One region of the Shewanella sp. M16 genome, then DNA from elsewhere that is predicted to be linked to it. Evidence: predicted binding sites of a transcription regulator. Region 1 holds the regulator's gene; the other holds the start of a gene.
What was found. Region 1 encodes MetJ, which represses methionine synthesis genes. Its sites were predicted from a motif close to TAGACGTCTAGACGTCTA; they were not measured.
Positions count from the first base shown of each region.

Region 2: a site for MetJ is predicted at 2,476-2,493, ahead of metE (5-methyltetrahydropteroyltriglutamate--homocysteine S-methyltransferase). Genes of this name have one in related genera too.

Region 1 is NZ_JAGTUL010000009.1:6,542-14,937, forward strand. It holds gene phsA (thiosulfate reductase PhsA) at 1-1,850, shown strand, start outside; gene KFE26_RS07870 (4Fe-4S dicluster domain-containing protein) at 1,863-2,429, shown strand; gene nrfD (NrfD/PsrC family molybdoenzyme membrane anchor subunit) at 2,432-3,379, shown strand; gene KFE26_RS07880 (sulfite exporter TauE/SafE family protein) at 3,486-4,229, opposite strand; gene metJ (met regulon transcriptional regulator MetJ) at 4,364-4,678, opposite strand; gene metB (cystathionine gamma-synthase) at 4,891-6,054, shown strand; gene KFE26_RS07895 (bifunctional aspartate kinase/homoserine dehydrogenase II) at 6,066-8,396, shown strand, end outside.
Region 2 is NZ_JAGTUL010000004.1:59,640-68,035, reverse strand. It holds gene metE (5-methyltetrahydropteroyltriglutamate--homocysteine S-methyltransferase) at 95-2,365, opposite strand; gene KFE26_RS03865 (LysR family transcriptional regulator) at 2,566-3,471, shown strand; gene KFE26_RS03860 (HDOD domain-containing protein) at 3,552-4,280, opposite strand; gene KFE26_RS03855 (TonB-dependent receptor) at 4,560-6,521, opposite strand; cobalamin riboswitch at 6,630-6,865, opposite strand; gene KFE26_RS03850 (hypothetical protein) at 7,000-8,396, opposite strand, start outside.

The sequences.
Region 1 (8,396 bases):
TCTCGTCAAAATCTGGCTCACAAGAAAAGCATTTGTTTCACCTTGCGACCGCCTTTGGTAGTCCAAATACTTTTACCCACGCGTCGACTTGCCCAGGTGGTTATGAAATTGCCGCTAAGGCTATTTTTGGCACTAAGGTTAAACGTGATTTAAGTAACTCTAAATACATCATTAACTTCGGGCATAACCTGTACGAAGGCATCAATATGTCCGAAACCCGCGGCATGATGGCGGCGCAAATGGACAAAGGTGCCAAGCTGGTGGTGTTCGAGCCAAGATTCTCCATTGTGGCCGACAAGGCCGATGAATGGTATGCCATTCGCCCCGGTACCGACGTGGCCGTCGCCTTGGCGTTATGCCATGTATTGATTGAAGATAATCTTTACGACAAGGCATTTGTCGCGCGTTATGTGGAAGGCTTCGAAGCCTTTGCCGCCGAAGTGAAAGCTTATACCCCTGAATGGGCTGAAACCATCTCCGATGTGCCTGCCAAAGACATTCGTCGTATCGCCCACGAATATGCTGCTAAAGCGCCCCATGCTGTGGTCGATTTTGGTCACAGAGCCACCTTTACCACCGAAGAGTTTGAGATGCGCCGCGCCCTTTACGCCGCCAACGTCTTGATTGGTAATATTGAGCGTAAAGGCGGGATTTATATCGGCCAGAAACCCGGTGATTACAACAAGCTTGCCGGTGAAGCGGTTGCGCCCGTATTGGCAAAACCTGGCGTGAAAGACATGCCAAAACCAGCAGCGAAACGTATCGATCAGGTGGAAGAACAGTACGCCATGATGTGGACATCGGGCGGCGTTTACCAAACTATTCTCGATGCCACGTTAAGCGCTGTTCCTTACCAGTTACACGGCTGGGTGATGTCACGCACTAACCCAATGCAAACCATGACAGACAGAGCGCGCGTTGTTGAAGCGATGAAAAAGCTCGACTTTATCGCCGTGTGTGATGTGTATATCAGCGAAACCGCCGCCTATGCGGACGTGATTTTACCTGAATCGACTTATCTTGAACGTGATGAAGAAATTGCTGATAAGTCAGGTAAAAATCCGGCCTATTATGTGCGCCAACGGGTCGTTGAAACCTTAGGTGATACTAAGCCTTCTTGGCAGATCTTTAAGGATGTGGGTGTGGCTATGGGCCTTGGCGAGTTCTATCCATGGGAAAACATGGAAACCCTGCAAATGCTGCAGGTGAACCGCGACACTGACCTGCTGCGCCGGATCAAAGACGAAGGTTTTGTGAGCTTTGGTAAGCCAATTATGTTGTGCGAGCCTAAGATGGTTGCCGAGTTTATTAAGGCATACCCCAATGCGCGACCTGCCGATGAAGACGGCACTTACGCCAGTGCACTTACCTTTAAAACCCCGAGTGGCAAGATTGAACTCACTTCCGCGAAAGTCGAAGCCATGGCACCGGGCCGTGGGGTGATCAAGTTCCGCGAAGTGAATCTTAAAAAAGCAGATGAGTTGTACTTTATCCAAGGCAAAGTGGCGGTGCACACCAATGGTGCAACCCACAATGTACCTATGCTCGCTAACCTGATGTCGGATAACGCTGTGTGGATTCACCCTGTTACTGCGGGCAAATTAGGGATCAGCAATGGCGACCCAATCCGCCTCACCAGCAGTGTTGGCACAGAAGAAGGCCATGCCTTAGTCACGCCGGGTATTCGCCAAGATACTGTGTTTGCTTACATGGGCTTTGGTTCTAAAAACAAAGAGTTGGTCAGAGCAACGGGCAAAGGTATCCACTGCGGTAACTTACTGCCGCACGTTACTGCTCCTGTGTGTGGCATGACAGTGCACACCACGGGCGTCACGCTGGCAAAGCGCTAATCGGAGGCTTAAATGAATAAACGATATGTAATGGTGCACGACGAGAATAAGTGCATCGGCTGCCAAGCCTGTAACGTGGCGTGTCGCAGTGAAAATGGCGTACCCGAAGGCGTAACTCGTCTGCAAGTGCGTGTGGAAGGCCCCTTTGGTGAGATGCCCAATCTGCATTTCAAATATCACAGGGTATCTTGCCAGCAATGTGAAGATGCACCCTGCGTTAAGGTGTGCCCAACAGGCGCGGCCTATGTGGGTGAAGACGGCATTATCTCTATCCATACCGAGAAGTGTGTCGGCTGTATGTACTGTGTGGCAGCGTGCCCTTATAAAGTGCGCTTTATGAACCCAGAAACCAAGGCGGCGGATAAGTGTAACTTCTGTAAGGATACGCGTTTAGCACGGGGCGAAGAGCCAGCGTGTGTGACTGTGTGTCCAACCGATGCCTTAGTGTTTGGTGATGCCAATGATCCACGCAGTGAAGTGGCCATCATGCTCAACACTAAAATCACTTACCAAGATAAAACCCATTTGGGCACAAAACCTAGGGTATATCGCGTTCCTACCAAAAGAGGGGGGATTTGATTATGAACAATACTTGGGGCGACATGGCGCAATATGATCCTGTCACTTGGCACTGGGTCATCGCCGTTTACCTGTTTATGGCGGGGTTATCCGCGGGCAGTTTATTGATTGGCATTGGTTTACGCTGGGCGAATAAGGAACTCAGCGCGGGAGCTGAAAGCAGCATTCTTAAGGCGGCAGCCATTATTGGGCCTGTAGCAATTAGCTTAGGTCTAGCTTGTTTAGTGTTTGACTTAACCAAACCATTCCACTTTTGGTTGATCTTAATTCACTATAACTTCCAGTCTGTGATGGCAATCGGGGTGCTGGCGCTGCTGGCGTATTCTCCCTTGGCCTTTGCATACGCCATTATTGTGCTGCGGGATGACTTACCAAAATGGGGTTTGGGTTTCCTAACACCTATCGCTAAGTTACTTATGCCATTTCGAAAGCTGATTGAAGTATTGTTGTTTGTCCTCGCCATTGGCGTAGGGGCTTACACTGGCTTCTTAATTTCGGCGATGAATGCCTATCCTATGCTCAACACTGCGGTACTGCCTGCGCTGTTTTTAGTGTCGGGTTTGTCGGCGGGCGCTGCGGCAAATGCGGTACTGGCGTTGCTGATGTTTAAGACGGACAGCCACGACAAAACTTTAGTGAAGATGCACGGTTTAGAATTGCCTGTGATGGCGATTGAAATCCTGTTCCTGTTCATGTTGTTCTGCGCCTTGTACTTCAAGGGCGGCGCGGCGGCTGCGGCCTTAGCATCGTTAACTTCTGGGCTATGGGCAAGCGTGTTCTGGATAGGCGTTGTCGGTATCGGCTTTGGTATTCCATTGCTGTTTATGCTGCTACCCGCCGCGACTCGCCACACTAAGGGCGCGATGATCATGGTGGCTTGTGCGAGCTTAACGGGCGTACTCGCCTTAAGACACTTTATTGTGTACGCAGGGCAAAGCTATTTAAGCTGAGTGTAATCTAGCTTTACATATTGATAGATAAAGAAAAAGCACTGGCAATGTCAGTGCTTTTTTATTGTTTGAATTTTGAGAAGGTTTGCCAGTACAAGCGGGACGCTTATTGGGGTAATAACTCGATAACCGACTTCACCGTTAGCACTAAGGCGCTGATACTGCACAGGACTAACGTCGCCATCTTTGTCTTCTCTTTATCGACACGGCCCACTAATCGTCCTGCGACTAAGTAACCTAAAATCACTGAGGGGAGCAGCATCAACGACAGCCACAGATGTTTTAATTCTAATAAGCCAGTGATCGCTAAAATGACCAATGCAATCATGGAGCTAAAAATGAAGAAGGCCGACAGGGCAGCACGAAACTGCGAGGCATCTTTGCCTGCCAACAAAATCGCCATCGGCGGGCCACCAATCGCGGCGATATTGCCGAAGATCCCTGAAACCACACCCGCACTGAAGAGGGTTTTCTTATTCACTGGCAGGCTGAATTTATTCAGGCTGAGGATCACTGCGACAGTTACAATGGCGGCGATGGATAAACCCAGTATGGGTTGAGGCGCAAACAGCAATAAACTCGCGCCGATAAAACCACCGGGCACGCGGCCTATGAGCGCATATTGCAAGCCATTGAATTCTAAGTGACCGCGTTCACGCACTAAGGTCAGCAGGGCGATGGAGAAACCCATAGCAATAACAGGCGCAGGTACAAGTTGTGGATCGACGATATACAGCAAAGGACTGGCGACAACCGCAAGCCCAAACCCAATAAGACTTTGGGTTAAGGCGCCCAGAAACACGACCAGCGAGGCTAAGGCGAGTGTCTGTGGATCTATCATAGAAAACATAGGATTTCCTATATCCCAAACCAACTCAAGATGGTGAAATTTAAAGTTTGAAGTCGCTTGGGTATAAACAAAAAGGGATCGTTAACGATCCCTATTGATGAGCACTGTGATATGACTTTGAAAGCGACGAGTCGCTATTCCATGTCTTCCCACTCTATTCCCATTTGATCCATCAACAACTTGGCTTCGGCGGGAATGCTGTCTGGGTTATCTTTTGACAGATCTTCATCGTTGGGCAATGGCTGGCCAGTGTAGGCGTGCAAAAATGCCTCACACAACAGCTCGCTGTTGGTGGCGTGACGCAAATTATTGACCTGACGACGAGTACGTTCGTCCGTGAGGACCTTAAGCACTTTGAGCGGAATAGACACAGTAATTTTTTTTACTTGTTCATTCTTCTTGCCATGTTCAGCATAGGGGCTGATGTATTCCCCATTCCATTCAGTCATTGACTCACCTGTTATAACGCTAAATTCGGGGCAGATTTTAAACCCTTACAAAGAACAGTCAAATTATTGCTACTATTTCTTTGTGATTGCAAACAGATTTCTTTATGTTCAGACGTCTAAACGTCTTCACGCCTATTGACGATGGCGTTGGGCTTAGGTACATTTAGACGTCCAGACATCTCTATCAGTCTATCGAATTTAGGAGTCCACCCATGGCAGAGCGTCAATTAGCCACACTGGCAGTGCGTCAGGGTATCGAAAGCGATACTCAATATGGCGCAGTTGTGCCACCGATTTATTTGTCGACTAATTACGCCTTCGATGGTCATAAAAATCCCCGCGAATTCGATTACAGTCGTTCAGGCAACCCAACGCGCTGCATTTTAGGCGAAGCATTAGCCCAATTAGAAAAGGGCGCCACTGGCATAGTGACGTGCACTGGCATGGCGGCCATCACCTTAGTGACGACTTTGCTCGGCCCCGATGACCTATTGGTTGTGCCCCATGATTGCTATGGCGGTTCCTACCGTTTATTTACCAACTTGGCGAAGAAAGGCCAGTTTAAGCTCATTGTGGTCGACCAAACCGACAGCCAAGCGTTAGCCGCCGCCATTGCCCAGAATCCTAAGATGGTGTGGCTCGAAACCCCATCGAACCCGTTATTGCGTGTGGTGGATATCGAAGCCATTGCTAAGGTGAGCCATGAGGTCGGCGCGCTGGTGGTGGTTGATAACACCTTTTTATCGCCGATATTGCAACAACCCCTATTGTTAGGCGCGGATATCGTTATCCACTCCACCACTAAATATATCAATGGTCACAGCGATGTGGTCGGCGGCGCAGTGGTCGCCAAAGACGCGCAAATCGGCGAAAGCTTACATTGGTGGTCGAACACTCTAGGCTTAACGGGGTCAGCCTTCGACAGTTATCTGACCCTGCGCGGCCTGCGTACCTTAGCGGTGCGTATTCGCGAGCATCAAACCAATGCCCAGCGTATTATTGAGGTATTAACCCAAAGCCCTGTGGTGAGTAAAGTCTATTACCCAGGGCTTGCGGATCACCCAGGCCACGCCATTGCGGCCAAGCAACAACAGGGCTTTGGCGCTATGCTGAGTTTTGAACTCAAAGGCGGCGAGGCCGAAGTGGTGGCCTTTTTAGGTGCACTCAGCTTATTTAGCGTGGCGGAAAGTTTAGGTGGCGTCGAAAGTTTAGTGGCAGTGCCCGCCACTATGACCCACAGAGCCATGGAGCCGCAGGCGCGCTTCGAGGCTGGTATTAAGGACACCCTATTGCGTCTATCGGTGGGTATTGAAGATGCCGCCGATTTAGTTGCAGATATTCAAGCAGGATTAGCCGCCGTTGCGGCTTGTCAGTAGAGGAATAATAGATGGCACGTTGTCACTTACATAAATTTGGTGGCTCCAGTTTAGCGGATGCCGATTGTTATCGTCGAGTCGCCCATATCCTGTTAACCCACGGTCATAGTGATGATCTTGTGGTGGTCTCTGCGGCGGGTAAAAGCACGAATTTCCTGTATAAATTATTAGCGCTGCGTGATGCGGGTCAGCTATGGCAAGAAGAGTTACAAGTGCTGATCAGCTACCAACAGGGGTTGATTGAGCAGTTGTTGTCGAATGAACAAGCCCGCGATCTGCGTGAGCGTTTGGCCACGGATAAAGCGCAACTCATCAGCTTGTTGTCCTTAGACGAGCGCAACGAATACCAAATCAACCATGTGGTGAGCTTTGGCGAACGTTGGTCGGCACGTTTAATGGCGGCGCTACTGCGCGAATCTGGCGTGGCGGCAAGCCATGTGGATGCCTGTTCAATTTTAGTGGCCGATGAAGCCGCTGTGCCACAAATTCGGGTACAAGAATCCCGCGCTAAAGTACAAGCCCTATTAGCCGCGCATCCCAATGAACGCTTAGTGATCACAGGTTTTATCTGCGCTAACGAGCGTGGCGATACCCTATTACTTGGCCGTAATGGTTCAGATTTTAGCGCCAGCCTGATTGCTAGTCTCGCCGATATCGAGCGCGTGACCATTTGGACCGATGTGGAAGGGGTATTCAACGCCGATCCTAATAAAATCAACGATGCCAAGTTACTGAAAAGCATGTCACTTGCCGAAGCCGATCGCCTAGCGCGTTTGGGCTCGCCAGTATTGCATTCGCGCACTCTGCAGCCGTTATTCAATACCGAAGTGAGCTTAGCGGTGCGTTCAAGTTATGCATCGCACACCGACTTCACCTTAATCGCACCCCACAGTTCGTCGGCGAGCGCGCCTGTGGTGACTAATCTCAATGCTGTCGTCCTGTTTGGCTTTAAACTCACGGGGGAGTTAACTCGTTTATTAGATTTATTGATTGCCGCGGGTTTAACGCCATTGGCCCATTGGACCTCTGCCCATCAAAGAGTTGAACTTGCCTATACCGCTGAGAATCAAAAACAAGTTCAAAGATTACTCGATGCCGAGGCAGAAGCATTAGGGATCAGCGATCAGCAGATCAACACAGATTTTGGTTTAGTCGCATTAGTGAGTGCCGACGCCGAACATTATCGCCGCAGCTTCGCGCGTTTGCTGAGCCGTGATGCTAAACCTTTGTTCAGTGGCGATTTAAGTTTAGTGACGTTAGTGCCTCAGTCACAGGTGAATCTGTTAACCCAAAAAGTCCACCGTCGCTGCGCTGGTCCGCGTAAACGCATTGGCGTCCTGCTGCTCGGTGTGGGTAATATCGGTGAGGCTTGGATCGATCTGTTTAAGTCGGTTTCACCATCACTGGACCATGAACTCGAAGCCAGTGTTGAGTTAGTCGGTTTAGTCAGTTCGAGTAAAGCCTTGATTAAATCCACTGGGATTAATCTTGCCGCGTGGCAAACAGAGTTTAATACTGAAGCAACGCCTTGGCAGTATGAACATTTATTCGAGCAATTAGAGCAAGTTAACTGCGATGAGCTGGTGGCCTTAGATATCAGTGCCAGCGCCAGTTTGACGCTGCAATATCCAGAACTGTTCGAGCGTGGCATCCATGTGGTGAGCGCGAATAAACTTGCGGGCTCGGGTCCACTGCCTTTCTATCGAGAGTTAAAGCAGCAACTGGGTAATCGTCGTTTGTTTTGGCGCTATAACGCCAGCTGTGGCGCAGGTTTACCCATCCAACATGCGCTAAATGATCTGCGTAACAGCGGTGATAGCGTTGAAGCGGTGGGCGGGATTTTCTCTGGCACGCTGTGTTGGTTGTTTGAGAAATACGATACCAGCAAGCCATTTTCAGAATTAGTGATTGAAGCTAGAGGCTTAGGTATTACTGAACCCGATCCCCGCGACGATCTCTCCGGCCGTGATATGCAGCGTAAACTGCTTATTTTGGCCCGTGAAATTGGCCTTGAAATCGAGCTTGAAGATATTGAACTGCGTTCACTCGTGCCAGCCGCTTTGGCGGATATTCCCTTAGATCAATTTCTCACCCGCATTGCCGAGTTAGATGCCGATCTGCTGCAACAGTATGGTGCGGCGGCGGAGCAAAATAAGGTGCTCAGATATGTGGCATCCTTAGACAACAGCGGTCCAGAGCTCAAGGCCGAAGTGGGTTTGCAGTGGATTGACACCCATCACCCTTACGCCAACTTAACCCCTGGTGATAATGTGTTTGTGATCCGCAGTGTCTTCTACCAAGGTAATCCGCTGATCATCCGTGGACCAGGCGCAGGACGCGAA
Region 2 (8,396 bases), on a different contig from region 1:
TAGTCGGCAAGCAATAAACAACAACGGATGCATAAGCATCCGCTGTTACTAACTCAATAAACTCAGTAAAAAAATATTTCACTCAAGCATAATATTAACCAAGGCGGTGACGTAGTTCTCGCGTGGCATCGACCATGTTTTTCAGTGCGGGTTCGACTTCATCCCAAGTACGGGTTTTTAGGCCACAATCTGGGTTGACCCACAGCTGACGTACGGGCACTTTTTGCGCCGCTTTCTCGATTAAGTGCACCATGGCCTCCACACTTGGAGTGTTTGGCGAGTGAATGTCGTACACACCGGGACCGATTTCATTGGGATATTCAAAATCTTCGAAGGCATTGAGTAACTCCATCCGTGAACGCGAAGTCTCGATAGTGATCACATCGGCATCCATGGCGGCAATCGCGGTAATCGTATCATTGAACTCGCTGTAACACATGTGGGTGTGGATTTGAGTCTCATCAATAACCCCTGCAGCGCTGAGTTTAAAGGCATTCACCGCCCAATCTAAATAGGCTTGCCACTCACTTTGTTTCAATGGCAGACCTTCACGGAAGGCTGGCTCATCAATTTGTATAATGCCAATACCTGCATTTTGTAAATCCACCACTTCATCACGGATCGCCAGCGCCAGCTGAGTCGCAATCACATCGCGGCCGATATCTTCACGGGCGAATGACCAATGCAGAATCGTCACAGGGCCAGTTAACATGCCTTTTACAGGCTTGTCTGTTAGGCTCTGGGCAAACTCGGCCCAATCGACCGTCATCGCCTTTGGACGACTAACATCGCCATAAATCAATGGCGGCTTAACACAGCGTGAGCCATAACTTTGCACCCAACCATTTTTAGTAAAACCAACGCCCGCAAGCTGCTCACCAAAGTATTCCACCATATCGTTGCGCTCGGCCTCACCATGAACCAGCACATCGATACCGAGTTTAAGCTGGCGGTCGATAGTATCGCGGGTGACTTGCTGCAATTGTTCGGTATATTGTGCATCACTTAGCTCGCCCTTGCGCCAGCGACTGCGTAGTCCACGGATTGCCGGTGTTTGTGGGAAGGAACCAATGGTAGTGGTCGGCAACAGAGGTAAACGATACTTCTGCTGCTGCACAGCTTGGCGTACGCTAAAATCACTGACACGCTCATAATCGGCAGATGTCAACGCGGCAACGCGGGCAATCACTTGACTGTCGGCGGCCTGCGCTTTCGCCTCACGGCGTGCCAAACAGGTTTGCACAATCTCTTTTGCCGCGATAGATTCAGGTGCCAGTAGCAATTGGCGCACATTGGCCAGTTCGAGTAATTTCTGCTTCGCAAACGCGAGTTGTTGACGCAGCGCGGGCTCAAGCGTGGCTTCCACCTCTAAATCCACAGGGCTGTGCAGGAGTGAGCAAGAGGTACCGATCCACAAGCGATCTCCGAGATCACGGGCAACCGCGCCTATGCGTTCGGCAATCAAATCCGCCTCTGCCGCCCACACGTTGCGGCCATTGACCACACCCGCCGACAGAATTTGATCTTGACCAAGCGCATTGGCAAAGACTGCCAATTGATCCGGCGCTGTGACTAAATCGATATGCAACCCCGCGACCGGCAAGGCCGATACCAGCGCTTGATGGTGTGCGATACCGCCGTAATAACTGGTAAGAAGGATCTTCACCTTCGCAGTGCTGAGGGCTTGATACGCCTCAGTGATCGCTGCTTGCCATTCGCCATCCAATTCCAATGCGAGCATGGGCTCATCGAGCTGTACCCATTGCACTCCCTGAGTAGCAAAACGCGCCAAAATGTCAGCATAAGCAGCTAATAAATTGGGTAATAAGCTTAACTTATCAAACTCTTGGCCCACAGTTTTAGCAAGGAACAAGTAGCTAACAGGGCCGAGTAGCACAGGTTTGGCTTTATAGCCTAGCGCTTGCGCTTCGCTGACTTCCTCAAAAAACTGCTCATAGGCAATCGAAAACACTTGGTTTTGCGTGAGTTCAGGTACTAGATAGTGATAGTTAGTATTGAAATACTTGGTCATTTCAGAGGCTGGCGCATCTTGGCCCGTTGGCGCTCTGCCGCGGGCAACACGGAATAAAGTATCGAGATCGATGCCCCCTTCACCACGGTGACGTTCAGGAATAGCATTTAAGGTCGCGCTTAAGGTCAGTACTTGATCATAAAAGGCAAAATCACCCACGGGAACTTGCTCAATGCCAGCAGCCGTTTGCCACTGCCAATGGGTGCGGCGAAGTTCGCTCGCCACTTCACGCAATTGCGCCTGAGTGCTCTCACCACGCCAGTATTTTTCTAAGGCAAATTTCAATTCACGACGACGCCCAATACGGGGAAACCCAAGACTATTTAATTGCATACTCTATCTTCCTTTATTTGAGATAAGCCACATTCGGCACTTGCACCCACCAGATTGTTTTCTCTTGGCACTTTTCAGCACTTCAGCCTTGATAAATAACAATGGGCGTCTGGACGTCTAGAAGTTTATTGTGTTAGTCTCTATGCCAGCAACCGAATTGATTTCAAGCACAACATGAGCGAAATTCACTTGGAGTGAACATGATCGAACTAAGACACCTGCGAACCTTAATGGCCCTGAAAGAAAGCGGCAGTTTGGCGGGCGCAGCCAAAAAACGTTTTGTCACTCAATCCGCCCTCTCCCACCAGATTAAGGAGTTGGAGCAAAGGATTAACTCGCCCATTTTTGTGCGTAAGAGTAAGCCACTGTCATTCACCCAAGAAGGTGCACGCCTGCTGCATCTGGCCGAAGAAATTTTGCCTAAGGTGTTAGAAACCGAGACAGATTTGAAGAATGGGCTGGAAACCGAAACCAATCAGTTGCGTGTCGGCATTGAGTGCCATAGCTGTTTTCGCTGGTTAATGCCTGTAATGGAGCAATTTAGACAAGATCATCCGACAGCCGAGTTAGACTTGTCGAGCCGCCACTTGTTCGACTCGCTCAATGCCTTAGAAATGGGTGAACTGGATATTGTATTAACCTCAGATCCTGTGCCTGGGCATTCACTCGCCTACCAGCATTTGTTTGATTTTGAAGTGAAGTTAGTGGTTGCTAAGGATCATCCTTTAGCGAAAGAAGCCTATGTCACCCCTAAGCAATTAGCACACTTGCCTATTATCAGTTATCCAGTGCCGTTGACGCGTTTAGACATTTATCGCCACTTTTTAGAGCCTGCGGGCATAGAGGCGGGCGAGCAAAAAACCTGTGATTTAACCATGATGTTATTGCAACGCATCGCCTGTAAAGACGGCATAGCCGCACTGCCAAGTTGGTCGATTAATGAAGGACATGGACTGAGTCTCGCTACGGTAAAACTCGGCCAAGAAGGTCTGAAACGACCGCTATTTGGTGCCTATCGCCGCCACAGTGCTAACTCTGCATTGATCCAAAATTGGTTACAACTGGTGGCGAGGGAAGGTTTATCCCGCCAGCAGAAGACGAATTAATGCGGGTGACATTGAGTAAAAAAGCCTGCGAATGCAGGCTTGTTTATTGAGTCAAATGACTATTTCATAGCATCGACAAATTACAGCGGATTCATCAACAATCCACGCATAGACAAGACACGGCGCAGTATCAACCCTGATGAATTAGGATTACGGGTCTGACGCAAATTATGGGCGATCATAAACTCTTGACGCAGATCCTGATCGAGATCTAACGCCTCGAACGCTTCGATGGTTAAGGTCTGTTGTTGATTATCAATCAATGACTTAATCACACTTAAAGGAAATGACTGTTCGGCATTAGCATTTAAATAGGCAAATGCGGTCAGTGCGATAATTTGGCCGAACACACTGAACAGAGCTAAGGTTTGTACTTCGTCAGCATCAACCTCCACACCTTCCATATCCGCTAAGCTATCTACCGCATCCGTTGCAATATCTTCAGTCAGCTTCCAATAACCTTGGACCAACTTTTTATAGGGCTGTGGCAGTTCATCGAGGCGTTCTTTTAAATAGAACGTAAAGGCGTAGCGATAGATATTAACTTGACCTAAGCGGATCAAAGCTTCTTTCAACGAACGAGTTTTGTGATTTTCCACTACAGCAGCCTGTGCGGAATTACTGCGCATAAGCATGTGCGCTGCCAATGCGGGATCGCTCGAGATAATGTCAATCACATTACGAATGTCGCCTTCAGCAAGGATCGCTTTTTTGAGTGGAATTAGAATCCCTCGGCGGCCAATCACTTGCTCTTCGTTCGCTATGATAGCTCTAACTTGAGTAAAAACCTGTTGCTCAAGATCAGTCATAAGACACTTTACACCTGTTTATTAACAATAAGATGATTCGGTTACAGCTCACATCATACCTAAAATACTAAGAATTTCAGCCATAAACAGCAGAGTAAAATATAAATTACTCCTATTTAGTGATGACTGCCCGCTAACACTATAGATAACGACAATTAAACCACTCTACTAAAACGATATTCAAGACTATACCTATTTTAAGATTTATTCTTTGAACTCAGCGTAAAAACTAAAAAGCCAGACTGAGTCTGGCTTTGTTATTAGATAGCTCATTAATATTTAGAAGCGGTAGCCCACAGTGAAACGAATATCACGGCCTCGACCTGAGTAATAACCATTATATGTTCCACCACCATAATAGCCTGCGCTAACATAATCTTTATCGAATACATTATCGATACGCAGACTGGCAAGCCAAGCATCACGATTATAATTCAAGGCTAAATTACCAAGCACGTAACTTGCTAGCTTATCACCTTGATTAGCGTTATCGCCTTCGATAAAACGATCACCCGTGTAGATAGCTTCGGCAAATACTTGGAAATGCTCAGCAAAATCCATGCTGACATAACCGCGTCCCGTGTGTTTTGCCACCCAAGACAGCTCTTTGCCATCGTTAGCACCATCGGTAAATTCGGCGTCGGTATAGTTATATTCCAGCCCTAACTGCAGCGCTTTAGTGATCTGCCAATCCCAATCGGCACCCGCGCCATAACGACGAGAAGCGTCGGCATTGACGTTTGCACCGTTGAAATTTCCACCTATGGGTTTAACTGCACTCGAGTCATAAACAATTTCATCCTCTAAATCGAGACGATATAGGCTGACTCGTAGGGTTTGACTAGCGACAGCCCAATCCCAACCCGCCTCATAGGAACGGCCTGTTTGCGGCTTTAAGCCAAATACGCCCGGCGATGTATAAGCTTGCTCATCCACTTTGGCAAAACGGAAGTTATCATCAGCGCGCACATAGAGTCTGTGCTCCGCAGTTGGGCGGTAATTTAAACCCAGTTCGAATACGTGGGCATTTTCGTCTAAATCCATGCCATTAGGATAGACATTGCCATCGACTAACTCGTCGGTCACACGCGCATAACGGCCACCCACAACGTAACTTAAAGTATGGCTTAAAGGCACTGTAGCTTGTAGATAGGCGCTTTGCATTTGCTGCACATTACTGCGCGCCATAGTGTCAAAATCAGCCTTACCACGGCTGATATCTAAGCCAGTCACTAGGTTTAGCTCGCCTTGACGCGTACTGTAATTCGCTAACGCTTTAGGGCTAAACATTAACAGTGAGCGTGTGTTATGGCTGTTCGCCCCCCAATTAAGAGAAGACACTAAGGTATCGCTGTAATCTAAATCCGCCGCCAGCGCCCAGTTTTGATTAAGCTGATGCTGGTAACCCGTTCGCGCCGCAGTGGTCATCTCGTGGGCATACTCTACCTTATTTGATGAAGCACGGGGATCGTCTTTAAATTGCTTTTCAGTAAGCGAGCCCGGATTTTCACGATCGTTATCGTAGTAGCTGGTTTCAACAAAGAACGAGTCTGTGGCTGTTTTATATTGAATGCGGCCAAGAATAGAGCCGGTTTCGTTGGCATTATGCTGGCGATAGTTGTCACCTTGGTTGTAACTACCGGTGAAAAAGTAACGCCAATCTTTGTTGATCGCGCCAGACACATCACCACGACCTTCATAGGTATCAAAGCTACCACCAGATAACTGCACGCTGCCGCCAGTATTTTCAGGGGACTTAGTGACAATATTAATCACCCCGCCCACGGCTTGATCGCCATAAAGTACACCTGCACTACCCGATAAAATTTCAATACGATCCACTTGATTAAGCGGAATGGCATTAAGGCTAGGTGCGGCGATATCGATATTATTGAGACGACGACCATCAAGTAAAATCAGCGTGTTATTAACGGCAGTGCTGGCGCTAAAACCGCGCATCGCAAAGCTAGTTCCAATATTGTTATCCGAAATTTGAATACCGCTTTGACCACGTAAGACGTCGGTCAAATTAGTCGCGCCGCTCATTTCAATCGCAGCGGCATCAATCACATTCACATTGGCGGCAATATTTAACGGGGTCTTATCAGAGCGGCCGATCACGACAAGATGCTCGTCGACTTTAGCTGTGCTGGTATCGTCAGCCGCCATAACGGGCGCGATAATTGAAAAACTGCAAAGGCTGCCGATCAGCAGCGCGATTTTTGTTGGATTTGTTCCCATTTTACCTTTAACTCCTGCAAGGAAAACGGGGCATTGACGCCACGATACCGTTAATTCAGTCGTAAATACTGACGGTGATTATCGCATTTTGAGATCTGCCCACCGAAATCTCAAAAACACCTTTAGGGCCGGTCTCCGGACTTAGGCTATGTTAATCCATTAAAAGTTAGATTAACGCGAGACTGACCTTTCACATTCTGACTTTCGGGTTCAGTCTTGAACACACCAATCAAACGCGGTCTTCTCTCACCTTTTACCGTTGCGGGGGCAGTGCCAGAATTTCACTGGCTTCCCGATTATCTCACGACACTATCATCGCAAGCACCACAGAAGGTTGACTCAAAATTAGGTTCAAAGGGCGTACAACCTGTTAACGCCCAACAAGGCTCAGGGCATATCAGACCTGAGCGCGCGCATTATAGACGTCTATACGGATGAAAGTCCATTAATCTCAGATTAGCGAGAAAACTCACATGAGCTAGAAAACGCCATCCCAGTTTTTTGCCGCAGGTTTTGGTCTATCTTTGCTCAAAATCGCCTGACGCTGCTCAGGGGTTTCACATTGGGCAACGGGGGTAAAATCCAGCGGTTTAATCACTAACGAGTCAGCAGGTTGCACTGGCGACTTGTCGAACATGGGCAAATTCATCGACCAAGAGACCATCTCCCCCTTTTCGCTGATGCCAACATAACCGTCATTTGCGCCATCTAACCAAGTAAGGCGCGGAATACGTGCAATCAACTTCTCCACATTTTCACGGTTGGCGCGATAACCAACAGGCACCACTTTGCCATCGGGACGCGTAAACAGAAAGGAGGCAGGCCCTTGGGTAATGATGCTGCCTTCCTGCCAATATTTATCAAGAATCTCTTGGGCATAGTGAAACCCAAACATATGAGCGTAATCAGTATCGTCGGCCACTATTTGCGGCACGGCCTTATCCCGCAGTAATAAAAAGCCTGAGCCAATGCTAATAATCTCTTTTACCCCTGTGATATCGGTTTTTTTAATCCAATCGACACCACAGTTAATCCCATCGCCCCAAAAATGCGCATCCCCCGTAGGACTTAAAATCGCAAAGGCACAATTGTTTGCCGTCATACTCGCCACATCCTTTAAGGCGCTGCGGATCGAGTAAGCATCACTGCGCCAACCCCAACTCACCACAGTGCCGTCCTTTTTCAAGGCGGCATAGGTGTGTTGAAAATATTCGATCTTCGCCACATCCGTAAGCTGCGGGAGTAACTTTTTCATGTTGGTCGACTCTTCAACCTGCCCCCAAATCACCGCGCTACCTTCTTTTTTGAGGGCGACAAAACTGCGTCCTCTGGCAAAGATATCGACAACATCAACTAATTGATCCTGCACATGTAAGCTATTGCCGCCGTAGGGGCCATAACCCCAAGTATGCACCTTGCCATTGGCATCAAGGGCGGCAATGGCCTCTTGATTGGCGAACAACTTGGTAATATTGGTCATGCGGTTTTGTAGGGCTTTGTCGAGGCTATATTTCCCCGCATTGCCCCAGTACACCACAGTGCCATCTTGACGTAGCGCGGCAAACCCGTCCTTAACTGGGACGATTTGCTTAACTCGCTTAAGCTGCTCCGTCACCTCGCGGCTATCACCGCCAGCATAACTGTCACCCCAAATGATCACCTCACCGGATTTTGTTAACGCCGCAAAGGCCGAACTGTTGGTGACCACAGTCTCGACTGCGGGTAAATCACAAGGAATATGGCGATACTGTGGACTCGGATTTTCCTTAAATTGGATGAGTTTACCGTTATCAAACTGTAGCAATGACTCGTTATTACTTTCCACAACGGCCATAGGTTGAGGATCGCTACAGCCAGAGATCTGCATGGCAACCA